3 regions of the Blautia sp. TF10-30 genome follow, and region 2 is predicted to be linked to each of the others. Evidence: a T-box and tRNA genes for the amino acid it is inferred to sense, from the RefSeq annotation. Region 2 holds a T-box; the other regions hold tRNA genes.
The links. A T-box is a leader RNA that pairs with one kind of tRNA and senses whether it is charged. The one in region 2 lies ahead of DXD02_RS06050 (proline--tRNA ligase), so its partner is inferred to be a tRNA-Pro.
Positions count from the first base shown of each region.

Region 1: it encodes a tRNA-Pro, which carries the amino acid that the T-box ahead of DXD02_RS06050 (proline--tRNA ligase) is inferred to sense. The anticodon was not compared.
Region 3: it encodes a tRNA-Pro, which carries the amino acid that the T-box ahead of DXD02_RS06050 (proline--tRNA ligase) is inferred to sense. The anticodon was not compared.

Region 1 covers NZ_QUKM01000001.1:270,485-278,021, forward strand. Annotated here, with positions in the region: gene DXD02_RS01235 (extracellular solute-binding protein) at 1-455, opposite strand, end outside; gene DXD02_RS01240 (LacI family DNA-binding transcriptional regulator) at 756-1,784, opposite strand; tRNA gene DXD02_RS01245 (tRNA-Pro) at 1,880-1,953, opposite strand; gene DXD02_RS01250 (sporulation initiation factor Spo0A C-terminal domain-containing protein) at 2,219-2,575, shown strand; gene ilvC (ketol-acid reductoisomerase) at 2,733-3,752, opposite strand; gene ilvN (acetolactate synthase small subunit) at 3,911-4,417, opposite strand; gene DXD02_RS01265 (glycoside hydrolase family 2 protein) at 4,539-6,341, opposite strand; gene DXD02_RS01270 (AEC family transporter) at 6,449-7,393, opposite strand; gene DXD02_RS01275 (aldo/keto reductase) at 7,390-7,537, opposite strand, start outside.
Region 2 covers NZ_QUKM01000004.1:163,190-170,726, reverse strand. Annotated here, with positions in the region: gene DXD02_RS06070 (MATE family efflux transporter) at 1-337, opposite strand, end outside; gene rfbD (dTDP-4-dehydrorhamnose reductase) at 550-1,395, shown strand; gene DXD02_RS06060 (dicarboxylate/amino acid:cation symporter) at 1,395-2,693, shown strand; gene DXD02_RS06055 (NUDIX hydrolase) at 2,858-3,361, opposite strand; gene DXD02_RS06050 (proline--tRNA ligase) at 3,436-5,139, opposite strand; T-box leader at 5,320-5,622, opposite strand; gene DXD02_RS06045 (hypothetical protein) at 5,702-5,974, opposite strand; gene DXD02_RS06040 (alpha/beta hydrolase) at 5,995-6,825, opposite strand; gene DXD02_RS16080 (HAD-IIB family hydrolase) at 7,157-7,537, shown strand, end outside; gene DXD02_RS16075 (HAD hydrolase family protein) at 7,516-7,537, shown strand, end outside.
Region 3 covers NZ_QUKM01000002.1:282,880-290,416, reverse strand. Annotated here, with positions in the region: gene DXD02_RS03800 (DUF6128 domain-containing protein) at 1-1,049, opposite strand, end outside; gene tadA (tRNA adenosine(34) deaminase TadA) at 1,049-1,597, shown strand; tRNA gene DXD02_RS03790 (tRNA-Ser) at 1,777-1,862, shown strand; gene DXD02_RS03785 (RsmF rRNA methyltransferase first C-terminal domain-containing protein) at 2,035-3,468, shown strand; gene DXD02_RS03780 (PcsB-like coiled-coil domain-containing protein) at 3,659-4,945, shown strand; tRNA gene DXD02_RS03775 (tRNA-Pro) at 5,182-5,255, shown strand; gene DXD02_RS03770 (Cof-type HAD-IIB family hydrolase) at 5,355-6,140, shown strand; gene DXD02_RS03765 (response regulator) at 6,651-7,537, shown strand, end outside.

The sequences.
Region 1 (7,537 bases), on a different contig from region 2:
TTGTACTCTTCCAGGTATTTCTGGTAATCCTCTACCTGTTTTCCGTGGATTTCCTTGAGCTCATCCAGCTCATCCAGTGTAGTCGGAACAGCCAGTCCTAAGTTGTCCAGCCAGTCTTTCCGGATCCACAGAGTCTCACATGCCGGCTCTGCAACGTCGCCCGGGATACGGTAAATTCCGTTGTCTCCGGATGCATAGAACATAACGCCAGGATCTACGCTGTTGTAGTAGTCAACCATGTTGGTGTATTTCTTCATATACGGAGAAACATCCATCAGAAGGCCTGCGTCTACCCATTTCGTATAGTCAGCTTCCATGTTCCACCACCAGATGATGTCCGGTCGCTGTGTCTCATCGCCCATCAGAAGGGAAATTTTGGATGTTGCATCCGACCAGCCCGGCAGTGCGATGATATCGATATCCAGGTTGCAGCGGTCCTCCGTCCATTCCTGCATTTCGCTCTCTCCCTTCCTTCCGGCGATATAATGCATTATTTTGCACTATTATTTTTTAATGTGTGATATTAACGAGGTTTTTATTCTTGCGTTTTTGTCATTTTTGTTCAGTTTAGCTTTCCTTAAATGCACCATTTTGCATTATTAATTAGTGTTTTTCTACATGGCATTTATGCACGAATTTGAATCATCGCAAAAAGGGAGCCGGAAACGCCCCGGCAGACGGTTTTTCTTCTCGTCCGCCGGGGCGTCCCTGGCTTTCTTTCTTTGTTCACTTTTTCCTGTTTTTTCTATTTCTTTCTATCCCTGGCGCTTGCACGAGGAACGGCGCACCACAACCTCCCCCGAAACGAGAATCCGTTCTTTCGGCGCTTCCGGGTGCTCCTCCCGCCATAAAAATTCATGCACCATACGGCGGCCAAGCCACTTCGTATCGACATGAACGGTTGAGAAGAACGGATACAGCATCCGGTCCTCATCATCATCAAATCCGGTCAGTGCCACATCCTCCGGCACGCGCACGCCGATTTTCCGGAAGGATTCTGTCAATCTTTTGGCGATCATATCGTTGCCGCAGACAATCGCTTCCGGCAGTGTATCGTAGCTCGCCACAATCTTGTCAAAATTTTCCGGGTAATAAAAATGATCGCTCTCCATATTGGGGCGCACAAGCTCCTCATCGAGCGGAATGCCCGCCTGTTCCATCGCTGCAAGGAAACCGACATACCGGTCATGCATCGACTCATACGTGCTGCTGTGCTCACTTAGGAAACCGATCCGCGTCATGCCCTGCCCGATCAGATGGGACGTCAGAAGACTCACCGGCTGCACACCGTCCACACGCACGATATCGCCCATCGGCCGCTGTTCGATGCCGCAGTAATGGTCGAGCTGAAAGATGCGGTAACCCAGATTTACCAGTTTCTGCATATATTCCGGCGGCAGCATTTTAATGCAGAAGATCGCATCGATATTTTCATTCAGGCCGAGCGGCAGAATGCCGTTCTCCTCCTCCCGCTCCGTCACGACCGCAACGCGCGTCTGACAGTTATTGAGGCTCGCCTCCTCGGAGATGCCGCTCACGACACGGTCCCAATAAACAGCGGCATCCCGCGTACGCAGAACCATAATATTGTAATGCTTCTCCTGCGGTGCCCGAACTTCTTCCACATATACATTTTCGCCCAGATAGCCATTTCTTTTCGCCATCCGAAGAACTCTCTCCCGCGTCACCGGAGCTACCTTCGGATCATCCTTTAATGCCATGGCAACCGTATTCCGGGACAATCCCAGCTCCTTTGCCATACTCTGTATCGTTACTTTCCCCATAACTTCCTCCCTGTTTTTTCTGCGCAATTCATTTTTCTTCCGCACACGTCTTTGTCCGTAAGAAAAAAAGTGCCGTAAAACGACACTCTTACCGATCGGGGCAACAGGATTTGAACCTGCGACCTCACGGCCCCCAGCCGTGCGCGCTACCAAGCTACGCCATACCCCGTAATCATGTTTTCATTATACCAGCGAACTTCTGAAAAATCAATGTTATTTTTCCCTCTCCCGTTTCATTACATTTATTTCTTTATTTCGTGTCATATTCTCTTTTATTTTACTATATTGTCACTTTTTCTTTCTGAATATGTAATTTTTCGACGTTTTCCACGTATCATAAGTGAAAGGGGAAAATCGTATGCCATACAAACTTTCACCTCTGGCATGCCCGTCTGCAAAGACTATGTAAAAACTGAATAAAAGGAGACATCGTAATGGAAACTGAAATTTACTTTCTACTACACTCTTTAGGAATTGGTGCAAAATACCGCGGATTTCGCTATCTCGCCTATGGTATCGCTTTATGCATGGAAGACGAAGATTATCTCCTTCGGGTCAGCAAAACGCTGTACCCAAAGATCGCGCAAACGTTTCAGGTATCGTCCTCCTGCGTCGAACGAGACATCCGCACCGCTATTTCCGTCTGCTGGACCCGCGGAAACCGTGATCTGCTCTTTTCGCTTTCTGTGCATCCGGTTCTGACAAAACCGACCAATTCCGAATTTTTTGATATTTTAAGTTCTTATATCAAATACTACCGTGCTTTTCCTGCCTGTCGTCAGGAGGCATAAAAAAAACGAATACAGAAAAGATAACACTTCCGCGCCCTATCATATTGGGGGATATGCATGGCGCGGAAGTGTTTTTTCTATGATAAAACGATAGAACAAAAAAGGAGACTGCCCGCAAAGGCAGCCTCCCGATATGGATCATTTGACAGCAAACCGATTAGTTATTGATCAGTTTGTCCTCGTTGCTCCAGCTGTACAGTTTTCTGACTTCTTCTCCGACTTTCTCTGACGGATGCTCTGCAGCTTTTCTTCTCATTGCACGGAAGTGAGCCTGTCCGCCTGCTGGGGACATATCCAGAAGGAAGTCTTTTGCGAAAGTACCATCCTGGATATCGGAAAGGATCTTCTTCATGGTCTTCTTGGTTTCTTCTGTGATGATCTTCGGTCCGGTGATGTAATCGCCGTACTCGGCTGTGTTGGAGATGGAGTATCTCATTCCGGAGAATCCCGACTGATAGATCAGGTCTACGATCAGTTTCATCTCATGGATGCACTCGAAGTATGCGTTTCTTGGGTCGTATCCAGCCTCGCACAGAGTCTCAAATCCAGCCTGCATCAGGGCGCATACACCGCCGCAGAGAACTGCCTGCTCACCGAACAGGTCTGTTTCGGTCTCAGTTCTGAAGGTTGTCTCCAGAAGACCAGCTCTTGCTCCGCCGATTCCAAGGCCGTAAGCCAGTGCTCTGTCCAGAGCTTTTCCGGTGTAATCCTGCTCAACAGCAACCAGGCAAGGAGTTCCTTTGCCAGCCTGATACTCGCTTCTTACTGTGTGGCCAGGTGCTTTCGGAGCGATCATAGCTACATCTACGTTCTTCGGAGGTACGATCTGTCCGAAGTGGATAGCGAAACCATGAGCGAACATCAGCATGTTGCCCTCTTCCAGGTTTGGCTCGATATCTTTTTTGTACATTGCAGCCTGTTTCTCATCGTTGATCAGGATCATGATGATATCAGCCTGTTTTGCAGCCTCAGCAGCGGTGTATACTTTGAATCCCTGTGCCTCTGCTTTTGCCCAGGATTTGCTGCCTTCATAAAGTCCAATAATAACATCACAGCCGGAATCTTTCAGGTTCAGTGCATGAGCATGTCCCTGGCTTCCGTAGCCGATAATTGCGATTTTTTTGCCTTCCAGTAAAGAGAGATTACAATCTTCCTGATAAAAAAGTCTTGCTGCCATTTTATTTTCCTCCATAATATATAGAATGTCTTGACCGGCGGCAGGTCGGTCAATTTATACAGCGAAAAGCATTTCTGCCTTTTGCTGTTTGTCAGGGAAATGAACTTTTCTATACAAAAATTTCATTCCTCCAGCAAACGTATGTAATGTGATCTGCGTTAATCGAGGTAACGCACATCGTGGGCTCCTCTGGAGAGTCCTGTCACTCCTGTTCTGGCCAGTTCCAGGATTTCGTATCCCTGTACCAGATTCAGGAACCCTTCGAGCTTTGACTGGTTTCCGGTCAGCTCTACAATCAGGCTTTCCTGTCCCACATCCACGATTCTTCCACGGAAGACATCGGAGATGGCGATGACATTGCGGCGTTCATTTTCATTCACACGGATTTTGACCAGCATCAGCTCTCGTCTGACACTCTCGTCCGGCTTCAGCTCTTTGATATCCCGCACATCGACAAGTTTTGCCAGCTGTTTTTTGATCTGCTCCAGAATCATTTCATCACTGCAGTACAGAACAACAGTCATTCTTGTGTATCGCGGGTCTGCTGTCACACCGGCGGTGATCGTCTCGATATTGTATCCGCGTCGGCTGAAAAGACCAGCTACTCTGCTTAAAAGTCCCGGCGTATTATCCACCAGCAGGGATAATGTTCTTTTCTGTTCCATAAACACCAACTTTCCTCCATCCGCAGGCGCCGCGGATTTTCAGCAATTTCTTACAACTTCCAACGCCTTATCCAATATATTAGCAACTTATCCTCGCTTTGTCAACAAAAATTTTACCAAATTATTCTTTTGGGCAAAAATCTTTTGCCTCCTGTGGTTCCCATTTGCACACCTTCCGGTCATACGTAAGGATGCCGTTCGACTCCTCCTCGACATCGGTAAGCTGTGTGTAGACTGCTGCGGCAAGTCCCTGTTCTGTGAGTTCTCTTATCTTTTCTGCCAGTGCATCCATCGCTTTCTGGTACTGTGCCTGGTTCTGGTATGTGCGGTAGCCGAACGATTTTTCGGAGTAGAGATGCTCCTGTACCGGATACGTATAGCCGCCGTATTCAGAAAAAGCAAACGCGCGCTCCTCCGGTTTTACTTTTAACGGACGAAAGTAATTGTGAAGGCTCTTGATGTCCCCCGCTCCCTGATCGTACCAGCCGCTCGCGTGGTCGATCTGCCGCGTCGGATCGAGAGCGCGCACCATTTCTGTCATCTCCCTGGCATCAAACTGTCCCCATCCCTCGTTGAACAGAACCCAGAGCGACACGCACGGTGCATTGTAAAGCTGATGAACCGTCTCGCGGCACTCCCGCTTCCACCACTCTCTTCCCGTTTTTGAGGTCCGCGAAAAGAGCGGATAACAGTTATCCCTGAATTCCGTTGTCACAAACGGCAGTACGGTCGGAAGGTACAAAAGGAACGTCTGAATCGACCGGCCGCCGCCGTTGATCATATCCTGCCACACCAGCATACCGATATGGTCGCAGTGGGAATACCATCTTGCGCACTCAACTTTCAGGTGTTTCCGGATCATATTGAAACCGAGGCGTTTGGCCGTCTTAATGTCATAAACCATCGCCTCATCGGACGGCGGCGTGTAGAAGCTTTCCGGCCAATAACCCTGGTCGAGGACACCGTTCTGGAAATACGGCTTTCCGTTTAAGAGAAGACGCGTGATTCCTTTCTCATCTTTTCCAATGCCGAATTTGCGCATGCCGAAATAACTCTCGATGCGGTCTTCTCCCGCTTCAATGGAAACCCCATAGAGATGCGGATGTTCCGGGCTCCAGCCTGCAAAATTACCGAGAATCAGCTCCGCCTCGTTTTCTCTCGTCTCCCGGACGCAGATCACCTTCGCATCCGGCGCTTCGCTCTCCCGCACCGTAATTTTTTTCGTCAGTCCCGCATCCGGTCCGTTGAGGAAAACCCGTACTTTTACGCTCGCCGTATCATATTCCGGCGTGATCACGATGCGTTCCAGATACGTCTCCGGCACCCATTCCATCCAGACGCTCTGCCAGATGCCGCTCTGCGCGGTGTAAAACATGCCGCCCGGGGTAAGGCTCTGCTTTCCGCGGCCCTTCCAGTCCGTGTCCGTCTCATCGCGCACCTTGACGGCAAGCTCGTTCTCTCCCGTTTTGAGATACGGCGTAAGATCCACTGAAAAAGAAAGATACCCGCCGAGATGGCCTCCGGCACGCTTTCCGTTGCAGTAAATTACCGCATCCTGATCCACGGCGCCGAACTGCAGCAGCAGCCGTTTTCCGGCAGGAATTTTGGGAAGCTGAATCGTGCGGAAGTACCACAGATATTCTTTTGGAAGCAGCTGCCGCTTCACGCCGGACGCATCGCACTCCGGGGAAAACGGAACGAGAATTTTTCCGTCCCGCTGTTTTGGCATTTTCTGCGTTTCCGTGAACGCATACTCCCACCATCCGTTCAGATTTGTCCAGTTTTCCCGGCGCATCTGCGGACGCGGATATTCCGGAAACGGGAGCTCTTCTTCCGGATTTTTCCCAAATTCCGTAGAAAGGCGGAATTTTTTTCCTTCCTTTTTTCCAATCTGTAATGCTTTGACCGCATTTTTGAAGTCCATTCTTTTCCCTCTTTTTCTGATTTTTATGATTGATAAAAGCGTGCCCGGACAAAATCCCGGACACGCTTTTGGTGTACTGAAAATCAAAGCGGATATTCGCAATCCGGTTAGATAAACGCCAGCGTTTTCATCAGATACAGCCAGAACGTCAGCGTAAAGGCACTGCCGCACGTTGTGAGCATAACGGTGTTTGCCGTCAGACTTCCCTCATGACCCATATTTTTCGCCATGATAAAACTGCTCACCGTCGTTGCGGAACCCAGCATCACAAGGATTGCCACCAATTTTTCCTGACGGAAGCCAAGTATCACGGCGATCGGCAGAAAGACAGCTGCAAGACCGACCAGCTTAATCGCAGCTGCAGCAATCGACGGCCGGATATTCTTTGCCGCGCTCTTTGCCTCAAACGACGCACCCATCGCAATCAGGCCGAGCGGCGTTGCAAGTACCGCAATATTCTGCACCGTTTTCTGCAGAATCACCGGCTTTGGAATGCGAAGCACCGACCAGAGAAGTCCTGCAGCGATCCCGAGGATAATCGGGTTTGTCACGATATTTTTCGCCGTCTTTTTCACAAAATCTGCCGTGATCTCCTCCCGTTCCGGACCGAATACCGCAAGAACGACAACCGCCATGATATTATACAGCGGCACACTGCTGATGATCATCAGCGGCGCCATGCCGGAATTTCCGTAGATATTCTGGATAAAGGCAATACCAAGGATCGCCGCACTGCTCCGGTACGCCGCCTGGATAAATTCGCCTCTTGCACTTCTCTCTTTTAAGAGATGGGAAAGTCCCCATACCGCAAGAATTGAGAGCAGTGTTGCAAAGAAGCAGAACAGAACGAATTTGATATCCCACACAGCGGAGAAATCAGAATCCGACAGGTCCTGGAACAGCAGCACCGGGAGTGCGATTTTAAACACAAATTTGTTCATTTTGCTTGTGAACGATTCGTCCAGAATACCAACCTTTCGAAAGAAAAGTCCCAAAATCATTGTCAGGAAGATCGGCATCGTCGCGTTCAGGCTGAAGATCAGATTACTCATACCAGTGTTTTTCCTGCCAGTACATTTTTATAATCTTCGTAGTTCTCTTCGAGAAGCTTCGGCGTATTCAGACCGTAGGGACATTTCTTCATGCAGGCGCCGCAGTGGAGACAACCTTCGATTTTCTTCATCATCGCCTGGCCG
Region 2 (7,537 bases):
CGCCTTTTGTAAAAAATACGCCCACAAACGCCATCACAACGCCGCTGATCAGCGCCAGCATGATCGATGTATGTACCGTTTCCGACATCTCCCGGTCGCGCCCCGCTGCATAATACCGCGCCGCAAGCACATTCGCACCGAGCGAGATTCCCATAAACAGGTTGATGAACACGTTGATGAGTGCCGTTGTCGATCCGACAGCCGCAAGCGCCTGGCTTCCGCTGAACCGTCCGACGACGATGATATCCACCGCGTTGAACATCAGCTGCAGAATGCCGGACACCATCAGCGGCAGCGAAAAGGAAATCAGCTTGTCCATAATCGTGCCGTTGCACATGTCGATTTCATATTTGTTCTTTTTCAAAAATACTCCTCCTTCTTTTGTAGCAGATATGCAGTCTTACACCGCAGACATATACAGAAATGATACCACTTTTTTCCGGTTCTGCACAGAGACTTTCCATAATTTATTGACTTCTGTAAAGTCCACAGGTAAAATAAATACAATTACAGTTTTTCTGTATATAAATCAAGGACAGGAGAGAACCTATGAAAAAAATATGGATTACAGGTGCCGAAGGCCACATCGGTACTGCCCTTCTGGAACTGCTGGAGGGTGTGGAATATCAGCTTCTTCCAACGGATATTCACGAGGTTGATATTACCAAAATCGATGAAGTCACACAGTTCGTTTATGTCAACCGTCCCGACGTTATCATCAACTGCGCCGGTATGACCGACGTTGCCGAGTGTGAAAAAAACATCGACGAAGCCTATCGTGTCAATGCCATCGGTGTGCGCAACGTAGCGCTTGCCGCCAATGATATCGACGCAAAGGTTATTCAGATCTCAACGGATGACGTTTTCGACAAGGAATCCCGCATCCCGTACAACGAGTTTGATACCGTGCATCCGCGTACGATCTACGGAAAATCAAAAGAGGCCGGAGAGAAAATCCTGACACAGCTTTTGAACCGCTTTGTCATCATCCGAAGCTCCTGGATTTACGGGATCGGCCGCGATTTTGTGGACGAAGTACTCCGCAATGCGGCAAAGGGCGGCACGATGGAGGTTCCAAACAACCAGTATGCGGCTCCGACCAGTGCTTTTGAGCTTGCGCGCGTGATCTGCCACTTTATCGACAGCGAGGAGTATGGTCTGTACCACGTTGTCTGCCCCGGAAGCTGCAGCCGCTATGAGTTTGCAAGAACCATCCTCGAGTATACCGGAAAAACCGGTGACCTTGATCTCTACCCGGTTGTCGCACGCAATGATGTCCGCCCGACCTATTCTGTTCTGGACAACATGATGCTCCGCCTGACCGGTATTCCTGAGCCGCTCGACTGGAAAACGGCACTGAAAGAATATCTCGAAGAAACCGGAGGAATCGAATAATGGTCCGAAACAGAAAAGAAACAACGGAAAAGTCAAAAAAGAAGCCCGGGCTTTCCACCCAGATTTTTATTGCCCTGCTGGCCGGTGCGCTGCTCGGCGTGGTGATTCACTATTGGATCCCGTCCAGCTATATCAAGGACACCGTCATCGTAGAAGGTGTGCTGTATGTCATCGGACAGGGCTTTATCCGCCTGATGCAGATGCTTGTCGTACCGCTTGTCTTCTGCTCCCTCGTCTGCGGAAGTATGTCCATCGGAGACAGCAAAACCCTCGGAAAGGTCGGCGTAAAAACGATCGGCTTTTACCTTGTTACCACAGCACTTGCCGTCTGCATCGCACTTGGAACCGCCCTGCTCATTCACCCGGGTCTCGGACTTAACATGAGTGCGGTTCAGAAAGCCAACCTGTCCTCGACAGCAGCAGATTCCAGCGTCAGCCTGGTGGATACACTGCTCAACATCATCCCGAAGAACCCGATTGGTTCCATGGCAAACGGCGATATGCTTCCCATCATCGTATTCGCCCTGTTTGTCGGCGTAATGCTGGCAAAGCTCGGAAACCGCGCTTCGGTCGTTTCCAACTTTATCAGCCAGTTTAACGATGTCATGATGGAAATGACCATGACGGTCATGAAGGTGGCCCCGGTCGGCGTTTTCTGTCTGATTGCACGTACCTTTGCAACGGTCGGCTTTTCTGCGTTCGCACCGATGCTGAAATACATGGGAAATGTAACACTGGCGCTGGCACTGCAGTGCTTCATCATTTATCAGGTTCTTCTGTTCGTATTCACACGGCTGAATCCGATTAAATTCGTGAAAAAATTCCTTCCGGTTATGGGATTTGCATTTTCCACCGCAACCTCCAACGCGACAATCCCGATGTCGATTGATACGCTGAACAAAAAGATGGGTGTCTCGAAACAGATCTCTTCATTCACCATTCCGCTCGGCGCAACCATCAACATGGATGGTACCTCCATTATGCAGGGTGTCGCTGTCATCTTCATCGCAGAGGCGTACGGTATTCATCTGACTCCGGCAAACCTCGCAACGGTTGTTGTTACCGCAACACTGGCTTCCATCGGTACCGCCGGTATCCCAAGCGTCGGACTTGTCACCCTGGCTATGGTACTGAATTCCGTCGGACTGCCAACGGAGGGTATCGCTCTTATCATGGGTATCGACCGTATTCTCGATATGCTGCGCACCGCAGTCAACATCACAGGCGATGCTGTCTGCACAACGATTGTCAGCCATCAGGAAAAGGCGCTCAACCGCGAAGTATTCAATCGCGATTAACCGCAAGGAACCGCTTGCGCGCTTACGGTCAAACGCTTACGAAAAGCCTTTTTCAGGCATGCCTACGGCAAGAAAGAATCCTGTAAATGATAAAAACGCGTTCCCGTTTTCGGAAACCTCTGTGGTTTCCGGCGGGAACGCGTTTTTCTTATCTCATTTCTCTGTTACAGTTCAAATGCCTGGCGGATGCTGTCGTAATGCAGGAATTTGCCTTCTGCGGCGTATCCTTTGATTTCGTCCAGCGCAGCAAAACGGTAGCCGTCCGTTTCTTCCTCCTGAAGGTGAAGATCCTCGTCTTTGACATCCATCACGAAGCGATAGACATCGACAAAGTAGTTGTCTCCCTCATCCGGGTTGATACGCCGGTAAGTGAAGAGGTAGCCGCCGTCTGCCTTGCTCACATCGAGTCCGGTTTCCTCTCTGACCTCACGGCGCACGGCCTCCCAGGAGCTCTCTCCTGCCTGTGCCGCGCCGCCGGAAACCTCCCACCAGCCCGGTGCCCAGGCTTTCGTCATGACACGTTTTGTGATAAGGAAGGTTCCGTCCGGTCTTGCGATTACGCCGAGCACCGTCAGGTGAAACTCGTCCGGCTTCATATGCCAGTCATTCCGCTTCATCGTGCGGCCGGTCGGCTGTTTGTTTTCATCATAGATATCCCAGAGTTCCATATCGTGTTTTCTCCTGTCGAACTTCTTCCGAACCCCATCGCGATTTTTCTTCCCTTTCGCATGGTTCTGAATCATTACAGATACTGTTTAATCTCTTCCATCACATTTTCCAGCGGAATCTGTGTTTTCAGAGTCTTATCGCGGGATGCAACCTCGACAACGCCCTGTTTCATATTTTTCGGGCTTACGATGATGCGAAGCGGAATACCGAGCAGGTCGGCATCGGCAAACATTACGCCGGCTCTGACGCTTCTGTCGTCGTAGATCACTTCGATGCCTGCGTTCTGCAGATCCTCGTACAGCTTGTCCGCGTATGCTCTTACTTCCTCGTCATCGACGCGGACCGCACAGAGGTGTACCTGCCACGGAGCGATAGCTTTCGGCCAGATCGGGCCGTACTCATCGTGATGTGCCTCGCAGACCGATGCTGCCAGACGGCCGACACCGATACCGTAGCATCCCATGATCGGGGTCTTGCTCTCGCCGTTTGCATCGACATAGGTCATATTCATGGATTTTGTATATTTGGTTCCAAGCTGGAAGATGTTTCCGACCTCGATACCTCTGGAGATCTTCACGGTCTTTTTGCCGCATTTCGGGCAGATGCCGCCTTCCTGGATTTTTGCGAAATCGTGATACTCGGCATTCAAAACGTCGCGCTCCATGTCGAGTCCTTTGTAATGATGCTCTGCCTCGTTGGCTCCGCAGGAAAGGTTGTTTCTTCCCTCGAGGGATTTATCGTAGAGGACAACGGCATCTCCGTTCACCTTCAGGTTCACCGGTCCGATATAGCCTGCGTTCAGGCCGCATTCTTCGGTGATCACGGCTGCGTGAACCTGCTCGCCGAGGAAGTTGACCAGCTTCGTCTCGTTGACTTCGAGATCGCCGCGGATGAAAAGGACAACATATTTATCATCAACATTCTGCTGATAAACAACGGCTTTACAGGAGTTCTTTGTCTCGTCTCCGAAGAAATTGCAGACGTCTTCAATGGTATGGACGTTCGGCGTGTAAACCTTTTCGAGTGCAGCGGACTCTGCGTCTCTTGCGATATCGGAAATGTTCTCAGCTGCCTCCATGTTGGCTCTGTAATCGCAGGAATCACACAGAACGATGGAATCCTCTCCGACCGGAGTCAGAAGCATGAACTCATGGGAGATGTTTCCGCCCATCATACCGGAATCGGATTTGACAGATACCACCTCCGGCACGCCGACACGCTCGAAGATGCGCTCGTATGCTGCATGGCATTTCTCGTAATACTGCTCCAGATCTTCCTGGCTGGTATGGAAGGAGTAAGCATCCTTCATCGTAAACTCACGCACACGGATCAGTCCGGCTCTCGGACGGGCCTCATCACGGAATTTTGTCTGGATCTGATAGATCATAAACGGATATTTGGTGTAGCTCTGTGCATACTCGCGAACGAGATGTACGGCTGCCTCCTCGTGGGTCATGCCGAGTACCATTTTGGCATTGTTGCGGTCGGTGAAACGCAGCAGTTCATCGCCGATGCTATCGTAACGGCCGGACTCATCCCACAGAGAAGCCGGCATGACAACCGGGAACTGCACTTCCTGGCCGTCGATTTTGTCCATCTCCTCGCGCAGGATCTGCTCGATTTTGCGCACAATGCGGCGCAGCGGCAGATAGGAAGAATAGATTCCGTTTGCCATATATTTGATATATCCGCCTTTTACCATAATAGCATGGCTGTCGATGACACAGTCAGCAGGTCTTTCTTTGAAGCGCTCTCCTACTAATTTTTCAAGTTTCATTTTCTGATTTCCTCCTTATTCTTTGGGTTTTCAACATCTGAAGTCTTCCAGACGCGAGAACATTCCAGCCTGTCCGATTTTAAGCTTTTAGTCAACATTTTACGCATCTAACTCATCACTGAAGTAACGAGTTAGATGCTTCGTTTTCAAACAGAAAAAAGCCCTAAACCGCAAGCTGCAGTTTAGGGCGAATTTTTTTATCCGCGGTACCACCTAAATTCAGGAAAACTCCTGCACTCTGACACAGAGCATTTTTACCCCACGATTTTTGTATTTTGTAATACGCGTGATCTCTGCTCTCTGTACCTTCTCTGTAACGGGAGATCCCGGTGCAGCCTACGAAATAAATTTTCCCTGATGGATTTTCTTCTCTTCGGTGCACAGCTCCAAGACCGGTTCACGATAGATTCTGCAAAAAGCTTTCACCTGCCGCTTTCTCTCTGAATGCGCTCTGTCGCTACTGTTTCTTTTCGTCGCTTTTTCACTGCACTGATTGTAGCAGAAACCGGAAAAGAATGCAAGCCCGTTCCTCCTGCTTTTTCTGCATAAACGCCCGCACAGGTTACAGACCTTCCCGGTACATTCTGCTGATTGCCGCCTGGGCTTCCTCGGACTGTTTTTTCTCAATCCATGCTTTGCGGTCACTCAAAATAGCCAGCATCTCATCGACAACGTCCTCGGCGCGCGGGCTTGTGACGCGGTAGAGATAGCCGAGCATCCGCGTGGCGGTAAAATCGGTGTTCATCTGGCGGTATGCAATTTCCCGGCAGAAGTCGTCCGGGTAACCGTTGTGTTTTAACGCACGGTACAATTCGTCATTTCTCGTTTCTGGCATTGCCTGTCTCCCTTTTTCCTTTAAACATTTACGTTTCCGCTGTTCAGGCCTTCCGTCTTTTCCTCAAGTGGCAGCCAGTCCAGTGCCTTTTTGATCCACTCATCCCAGAAATCCCATTCATGGCCACCCTTGCTCTCATAGTAGACAATGTCCATGCCGCTCTCTTCCATCCGTTTATGGTAGAGACGGTTTACTTCCAGAAGTCCGTCCTCTGTTCCGCACGCCTGGAATACGGTCGGCACATTGACAGACGGATCTTTTTTCCGTGCTTCCTTTAACTGTTCGATAAGAACAGCCGGGTTTTTGTCACTCTTTGCTGCTTCGACCAGATTTCCGAAATAACCTTCTTCATGTGCAAAGCTGTCCGCTCTGCTCTCTTCCGGATTTTCCAGCACATGAAGTGCACCGGACAGGCAGATCACAGCCCCGAAGGTATCGTGATATTTCAGGCCATTTCTGAGTGCGCCAAAACCACCCATGGAAAGGCCTCCGATAAAGGTGTCTTCTCTTTTTCTGGACAGCGGAAACATTTTTCTTGTAATCTCAACCAGTTCTTCTCCGATAAACTGTCCGTGCATGGCACCGATGGACGGCTGATCCACATAAAACGCATTCTCGCCGGCCGGCATGACAACGGCAAGGTTTTTCTCCTCTGCCCATCTTTGGATTCTGGTTCCATGAACCCAGTCTGTCTCATTCCCAAAAATGCCATGCAGCAAATACAGCGTTTTAAACGGTTTTTCCTCGCGCTCCGGCTGCCCAAAGGTAAATTTGTCGACCGGCAGAATAACCTGCAGCGGTACGGTGCGCATTAAAGTTTTTGACATGAAGCTTACCTGAATAAATGCCATAATAAAAATCCCCCTGTGGATATATATTTTCCTTTATTTTACGCCTTATTTCCGCATTTCGTCAACGTGGAGTTTTGCGTTCCTCCGGTTCCGGCTTGCGCCCCGAAGCAATTCACGCTATAATCATGTTTATAGCAATCCCAGAAAATAATGCAAAAAATTCAGCACTGCAGAACGTGAATTACTGCGTCACGGATTTTCGTCGTACCCCGGTACGCCTTCAAATCCGTTCCTTGTAATTCGCGCCCTGCAGCACTGTCTTTTTTGCGTTATTTTCTGGTCTTGCTATAGTTTGAATTTTTTCTGTGACAAGATAAGGAGATTTTCTATTATGATAAAGTTGATTGCAACCGATGTCGATGGAACGCTCGTCAAAGACGGCACACTTCTGATCGACCCGGAATATATGACTGTTGTTTCCAGGCTTGTCGACCAGGGCATCCATTTTGTTGTCTGTTCCGGCCGCCAGTTTTCCAGTGAACAGAAGCTTTTCGCTCCGATCAAGGACCGCCTGCTCTACATCTCCGATGGCGGAACTGTCGTGCGCACACCGGAAAAGATTCTGAAAACATATCCGATGGAACGGCACTCTGGAAATCCATGTGCCGCATGGTACACGACGAACTTCCGTCCTGCGACTGCTTTGCCGCCACCCCGGACTACTGCCTCGCCGAAGATGCCGGAAGCCGCATGTTTCACTGGCTCCGCGACT
Region 3 (7,537 bases), on a different contig from region 2:
GCGCGGAGCTGTGGAAGATCGTCGAGTGAGAGGCGCAGGCAGTCGGTCAGATCATCATCTGGGAACGGGTGGAACTCCGGGAACTGGTCCTGAAGCTGGAGATAGAGAGCAGCGCGGGACGGCGGCACGGCTGCTGCGGCGGGAAAATCGGCGGAAGTCATATGTAGCGGCTGGGCGGCAGAATCCGGGATGGGCTGCGGCGGTTCCGGGTTGGCAGAGGGATAGCTTTCTGCGGTTTTCACAGATTCCGCGGATGCGGGATGGAGTGTGTTGGCGGATGATTGCGTGATCCTGTCTGCAGGAACGGTGTTTACCGTGTCAGTTGATGTGGATTCTGTGGAGACGGTGGATTCCGGGTTGGAATTTTGTGGATAAAGTTCGGAATTGCTGCTGAATTTTGTGGAAAGTTCATCGAACTGTGCTTTTGAAGCGTCTGATGATGGCAGGGACTGCGCAGGTACGGCGGGATCCAGAGGTTCGGGTGTTTCGGCAGTTTTCTCTTCGGTCGGTCTGGCACCATTGTCTGCGGATGTTTTGGGCTCCTGCGGGAGCGTGGGAGCGAAAAACTCCGGCTGAATCGGAAGATCGTCCCACTGGGTGGCAATGACGCCGGTCTGGCGGCAGAGCAGGATCAGACCGCCAAGCTCGTCGAGCGTGACATCCGTCTGCCCAATGGCATCGGAGTGCGTGAAGAGTTTTCCACTCGTAGAAGAGCGCCCCGCAAGGAGATTTCCGAGCGGAATGCCGTACATCCGCCCTGACCGGCGGATAAAACCGTAGACCGTGACCGAGGTCTCCGGCGGAAGAGACGGCGATTTGATCTGGAAGTCCATGCGGCAGAAGCCGTTCTGCGACTCCACGCGGACAAAGCCGCAGCATCCGCCCTTGCGGTTGTTCGGGTATTCGTATAGATAGGCAATGAAACGCCGGTAATCAGACATAAAAACCTCCTGCATAGAAGTAAAAAGAGTAGAAAAAGATACTGCGCTACAGTTCACGATATGCGGGAAGGACAGAAAATATACGCAGAGAAGAAAGGAAGTGCACAATGGAAGAAGAAACAAAGCTGGAAACGCCGGAGGAAAAAGCGCACCGGAAAGAACGGGAACGCTTCATGCGCCAGGCGATTACGCAGGCGAAGAAAGCGGAAAAGCTGATGGAAGTGCCGATCGGCTGTGTGATTGTGTACGAGGGAAAGGTGATTGCGCGGGGCTATAACCGCAGAAATACGGATAAAAACACGCTGTCCCACGCGGAACTGAATGCGATCCGGAAAGCCAGCAAAAAGCTCGGCGACTGGCGGCTGGAGGGCTGTACGTTGTATGTCACCCTGGAACCATGCCAGATGTGCGCCGGTGCGATCGTACAGGCAAGAGTCAGCGAAGTCGTCATCGGCAGCATGAACCCGAAGGCGGGCTGCGCGGGGTCGATCTTAAATATGCTGGAAATGCACGAGTTTAACCATCAGGTGAAGGTCGAGCGCGGCGTGCTGAAAGAAGAGTGCTCGGAGATGCTGAGTGCGTTTTTCCGGAGACTGCGGGTGGTGAAAAAGAAGAAAAAAGAAGAGAGGAAGAGGGCGGAAGAAGGGAAAGAATAAAAGAAGAGGCAGCATCGGGATGGGATGCTGCCTGAGGAAGATTATTTGTTTGAGTAAGTTGCACTTTCGAATATTTCCGTAAAAAATACAATCCCCGTATTTCCATCGGAAACCAATGAAAAAATCATTGACGAATCGTAGAAAAAGCACTATAATATATGATGTATTTGACAAAATACGGAGAAGTACCCAAGAGGCTGAAGGGTCTGGCTTCGAACACCAGTAGGTCGGAAACGGCGCAAGGGTTCAAATCCCTTCTTCTCCGCTATGCAAAAAAGAGACAGCAAAAAGATTGAAAAATCGAAAAAGCTGTCTCTTTTTCTGTGAGAAATTATGAAATAGATGCAAAACAAAAGAAACAAAGACAGAAAAAACATCGCCAGTTCACGAAAAGGGACCGATGCACAACAAAGCAAAATAAAAAGGAGAGACAATACATGGCGCAGTTACCACAGGAATTTCTGACCCGCATGCAGGACATGCTGGGCGATGAATTTGATGCATTTTTAACTTCCTACGACGCACCCCGCACGGCAGGCTTGCGTGTAAATACAAAAAAATGCCGGACCGAAGATTTCCCGCCGCTTGTTCCGGGAACGTGGAAGAAAATTCCGTGGATTCCAAACGGCTATTTCGTGCCGGACGGCATGCGCATGGGCCAGTCTCCACTGTATGCGGCAGGCGTCTTCTATCTGCAGGAGCCAAGCGCCATGACCCCGGCGTCCCGCCTCCCGATCGAACCGGGTGAGCGTGTGCTCGATCTCTGCGCCGCACCGGGCGGCAAGGCAACCGAGCTGAATGCGCGCCTGAAAGGAACCGGCCTTCTCGTCGCCAATGACATCAGCAACGCCCGCGCCAAAGCACTGCTGCGCAATCTGGAGCTGTTCGGAAGTGAAAACGTGCTTGTCACCAATGAGACACCGGCAGGCCTTGCAGACGTATTCCCGGGCTTCTTCGATAAAATCCTCGTGGATGCACCGTGCTCCGGCGAGGGCATGTTCCGGAAAGACGAGGCAGTCATCGGCACCTGGACCCCGGAGCGGCCGGATTTCTTTGCGGATCTGCAGCGCGAGATCACCTCGAATGCTGTCAAAATGCTGCGTCCGGGCGGCCTCATGATGTATTCGACGTGTACCTTCGCCCCGCAGGAGGACGAGGGAACCGTTTCTTTTCTTCTGGAAAACTTCCCGGAAATGGAACTGATCGAGATGGAAGGCTACGAAGGTTTTTCAAAAGGCAATCCAGTCTGGGGAAACGGCGATCCGGAGATCGAAAAGACCGTGCGCATCTGGCCGCATAAAATGAACGGCGAGGGCCATTACCTTGCCCTGTTCCGCAAAAAAGGCGAAGCCATTCCTTATGAGACAGAAGAAAAACCGATCGAAAAGAAAAACAAAAAACAGAAAAACCGGAAAAAAGACCGCGGAACGGAAGCACCGGGTCCGTCGAAAGCAGAAAAACAGATCCTTTCCGATTTCCTGTCCCGGATGACAGCACCGATCCCGGTGGAGGAACTGGAAGTCCGCGCCGGAAAAGTATACCATTCCCCGTCCCTGCCGGATGGCGTGCGGAATCTTCATTTCCTGCGGAACGGTCTGTATCTCGGTGAACTGAAAAAAGACCGTTTCGAGCCGTCACAGCCGTTTGCCGTGACACTCTCCGCGGACAAGTTCAAAGATTACATGAATTTAAAGGCAGATGACGAGCGTACCGAAAAATATCTCCACGGTGCGACAATTTCCGTAGAGCCGGGAGAGACCGCATCGCCGTCGGGCTGGAAGCTGGTCTGCATCGATGGATTCGGCCTTGGATGGGGCAAACTGGTCAATGGAATCTTGAAAAATAAGTACCCTGTTGGATGGAGAAAGTAGAAAAATCATGCCAGTTTTTGCAGGAAAAACGTCGAAATATTACAAAGTTATTAACAGAAATTAAAAAAGACTTTCATTTCAGACATACTTGTGTTATAATGGCAAAGTACGGCGGGAAAAAAGACCCATTTTCCGCAGTAACTGGGAGTGACAATCAGCAACAGAACGTAATAAGTATGAGGTGTACGACATGAAAAAAAAGAAATTATTCAGCCTGGTTTTGGCCACAGTGCTTACGGCAGCAACCGTTCTGCCATGCTATGGTGCCAGTACAAAGGAGAAAATTTCAAATGCTCAGGCAGAACAGGCTGCCGCACAGTCTCAGCTTGACAGCATACAGAGCAGGATTGACGAACTCAATTCCAAAAAGGGACAATCAGAAGAATATCTTTCCGAACTGAACCAGCAGCTGGACGATCTGCAGAACCGTCTGCAGGAGCTTCAGGATCAGTATGATGCGAAGCAGAACGAACTGGTACAGATTCAGGCAGATCTGGAAGATGCAAAAGCAAAAGAAGAAGAGCAGTACGAGGCGATGAAGCTCCGTATCCAGTATATGTATGAAAATTCTTCCGGAAACGGATACATGGCAATGCTCTTTTCTTCCAAAAGCATTTCAGAGCTGATCAGCCGGGCAGAATACATACAGAAAATTTCCGATTTCGACCGCGATCTTATGCAGGAGTATGAAGACACGGTAGACCAGGTAAAAGAAAAAGAAACACAGGTGCAGGAAGAGCAGGCAGCGATCGTAGAACTGCAGCAGCAGAGCAGCGATCAGCAGGAAGCAATCCAGGAGCTGTACGCAGCAGCTTATCAGGAACTCCGTACCTACTCCGCAGAGCTGGACGATGCAAAATCCAGCGAGAGTGCACTGGTAGATGAAATCAACAGCAAAGCAGATGCAATCAACGACCTGATCCGTCAGGCGAAAGAAGAGGAGATTGCAGCGCAGAAGAAAGCAGAAGAGGAAGCAGCCGCCGCACAGCAGGCTGCCGCAGAAGCTGAGGCAGAGGCCGCCAGAAAACAGGCAGCCGAGGCCGCAAGAGTCGCAGCCGCAGAAGCAGCAAATGCCGCAGCGAAAGCAGATACCGATACAAGCAGCAGCTCCGGAAGCAGTTCTTCGGACAGCAGCGCATCCTCCACGACAACGGGGAGTCCATCCGCGTCAGATACTTCCAGCAGCTCCTCCAGCGGAACATACCTTGGAAGATTTAAACTGACAGGCTATTGCTCCTGTTCCATCTGTACCGGACAGTGGTCCGGCGGATCCACCGCGAGCGGAACCACACCGACCGCCGGCAGAACGATTGCCATGGGCGGTGTACCATTTGGCACAAAACTGATGATCAACGGCCAGGTTTACACGGTAGAAGACCGCGGAACCGCTTACGGCCACGTAGACATCTTCTGCAGCAGCCATTCCGAGGCGCTGAGCTTCGGCGTGCAGTATGCAGATGTATATCAGCTGAGCTGAGAAACAAAGATAAGAGATATGCCGGAACAGAACTTCCGGCATATCTCTTTTTTTGACTTTCTCAGAAACTGTCATTCTAAAATAACACCAAAAAGGCCGCAAACCCGTGTAAAATGTACCTTTTGAAGCAATAATAAAAAAAATTAAAAAAATTTCAAAAAAGGTGTTGACATTCCTATAGACATCATATATAATAGCTATTGTTGACGGACGAGAGTTCAGAAAACAAATAAAATCGAAGCGTGGCTCAGTTTGGTAGAGCGCTGCGTTCGGGACGCAGAGGTCGTGGGTTCGAATCCCGTCGCTTCGACTGGAATGAAAATGCCGAAAGCCTTGACAATCAAGAGCTTCGGCATTTTTTCGTATGTCAGAAAGAGAACAGGAAACAGTACACGAGGAGGAAATTTTTGTGAAAGCATTATTTTTTGATATTGATGGAACGTTACTGAGTGAGATTACAAAAGAAATTCCGCAGAGCGCGCTCGATGCATTGAAAAAGACAGCGGAAAAAGGAAATCTTACGTTTATTAATACCGGCCGCACCTGGTCGGAGCTGCCCGAGGAGCTGAAAAAGCTTCCGTTTTCCGGATTTCTGTGCGGCTGCGGGACCTATCTGCGCCGGGACGGCGAAATCCTGATGCATCAGACGATTCCGAAAAAGCGCTGTGAGGAAATCCCGGTTATTTTAAAGGAGTGCAGGATCGGCATGATTCTGGAGGGAACGGATAATGTTTATTTTTCGTCGGAGGTATCCCGTTTTCGGGAGGTCGAGCAGACCCGTGCCTATTTCGCTGCTGTCGGAATCGGACTCGCGGAGACAGCGGAGACAAAAGGAATCATTTACGATAAATTTTGTATCGTAACTGATGCACAGTCTGATATAGAACGTATGTACCGTGAATTTGAGCAGGAGTTTGATATCATGGATCGCCGCGGCGGTGTATACGAAATCGTTCCGCACGGCTGCAGCAAAGGAACAGCTGTGGACTATGCGCTGAAACAGTTTCAGCTGGAGAAAGAAGATGCATACGTATTTGGCGACAGCAGCAACGACCTTACCATGTTCCGGTGCGGCGCACACACCATTGCGCTTGGAAAACATGATGAGATTCTGGATCCGTACACAGAGTACGTAACCGATACCGTCGAGCGGGACGGCGTGGCAAAGGCGATGGAGCATTACGGATTGATCTGACAGAAAAAAAGAAAGCGAAGGGGCGCATTTGAAAAGAAATTTTCAGGTGCGCCCCTTTGGTTGCAATTTTCTGAAAAAGGAAACAAGAAAAGCAGCGTCTGAAAAGGTATGTGCATTGCAAAGTAAAAAATTTCATGGTAATATAAAAATGAGTTTTTATGTATATTTGTAATGATACCAGGAGGTGAGCGTTCAGAAGTTCCATGGAAACAGAAAAAAATCAGATAAATAAAAAAAGCCTCAGATACCGTTTTACAGCAGGAACGATCGGAGTAAGTGTCTGGCAGCAGGAATGAATGCTCACTTGGCAAAGCCTATAAAAATTGAAAACATAAAGAGAATTTTGTATGAATATTGTGTGTAGTGGCTGCAACTTCTCAAATCCGTATCTCTGTTTTTCACGTTTTGTAGGATATTATAACGTAAATGTAAAACTGGCAGGGACAGGTTCTCTGTATACAGATAAAAGCAGGATAATGAAGTATAAAACAGAGAGAGGATTTTTATAAAATGGAAAAGTATGAAGACAAAATATATTCTTTAGGTGAGGCTGTAACGGGACAGACACAGGCTATGTCACAGGCCGTACAGAAAACACTGGAAAATAATGGCGGGGTAGGTATAATGACAGGATCTTATGACCAAAACCTGTCTATTTTGTCTGTGAATAATCTGCTGTTGCATAGTACAGGATATACATTCGATACTTTCATGGAACAGACAAAAGGCTCATTGAGAAACTTCTTTTATGACGAGGAAGATAGACTGGAGCGAGACCGTTTTTTGCAGCTTCACGGAACAGGGGAAGCACAGATCCTTACAGCAGACGGTACAGTGAAAAATGTACGGCTTTGTAAAGAGGATGCGACAGATGAGGCGGGCAGACAGATCTGGGTTATGTCCGTACAGGTCAACTGGGATCATGTAAATTTGACACTGCTCAATGAGGCTATCTGTTCCGGCTTCTGGTATTTTGACTGTGACGAAAACAGTGAGATTGTGAATGCAAACTGGAGTCATGAATTCCGAAAAATGCTTGGCTATCATGACACTCTGGACTTTCCGAATAAACTGGAATCCTGGTCAGATCTTCTGCATCCACAGGATAAAGAAAGAGTAATGGTGCAGCTTCAGGCGGCAATTAAGGATAAGACGAACCAGATAAAATACCAGGTAGAGTATCGTATGAGAATGAAGGATAATCAATACCAGTGGTTTCGGGCATCGGCAGAAGTAATACGCCGTCTGGATGGTTCTGCCAGCAGGATTGCCGGGATTTTTATTAATATTGATGCGGAAAAAAAAGAGGCCATGCAGGCACAAAAATCTGCTGCTTTCCACCGGGCTTTTACGAAAGCAGACCTGTGTGAGTATTATGTAAATCTGGAAGCGAATAC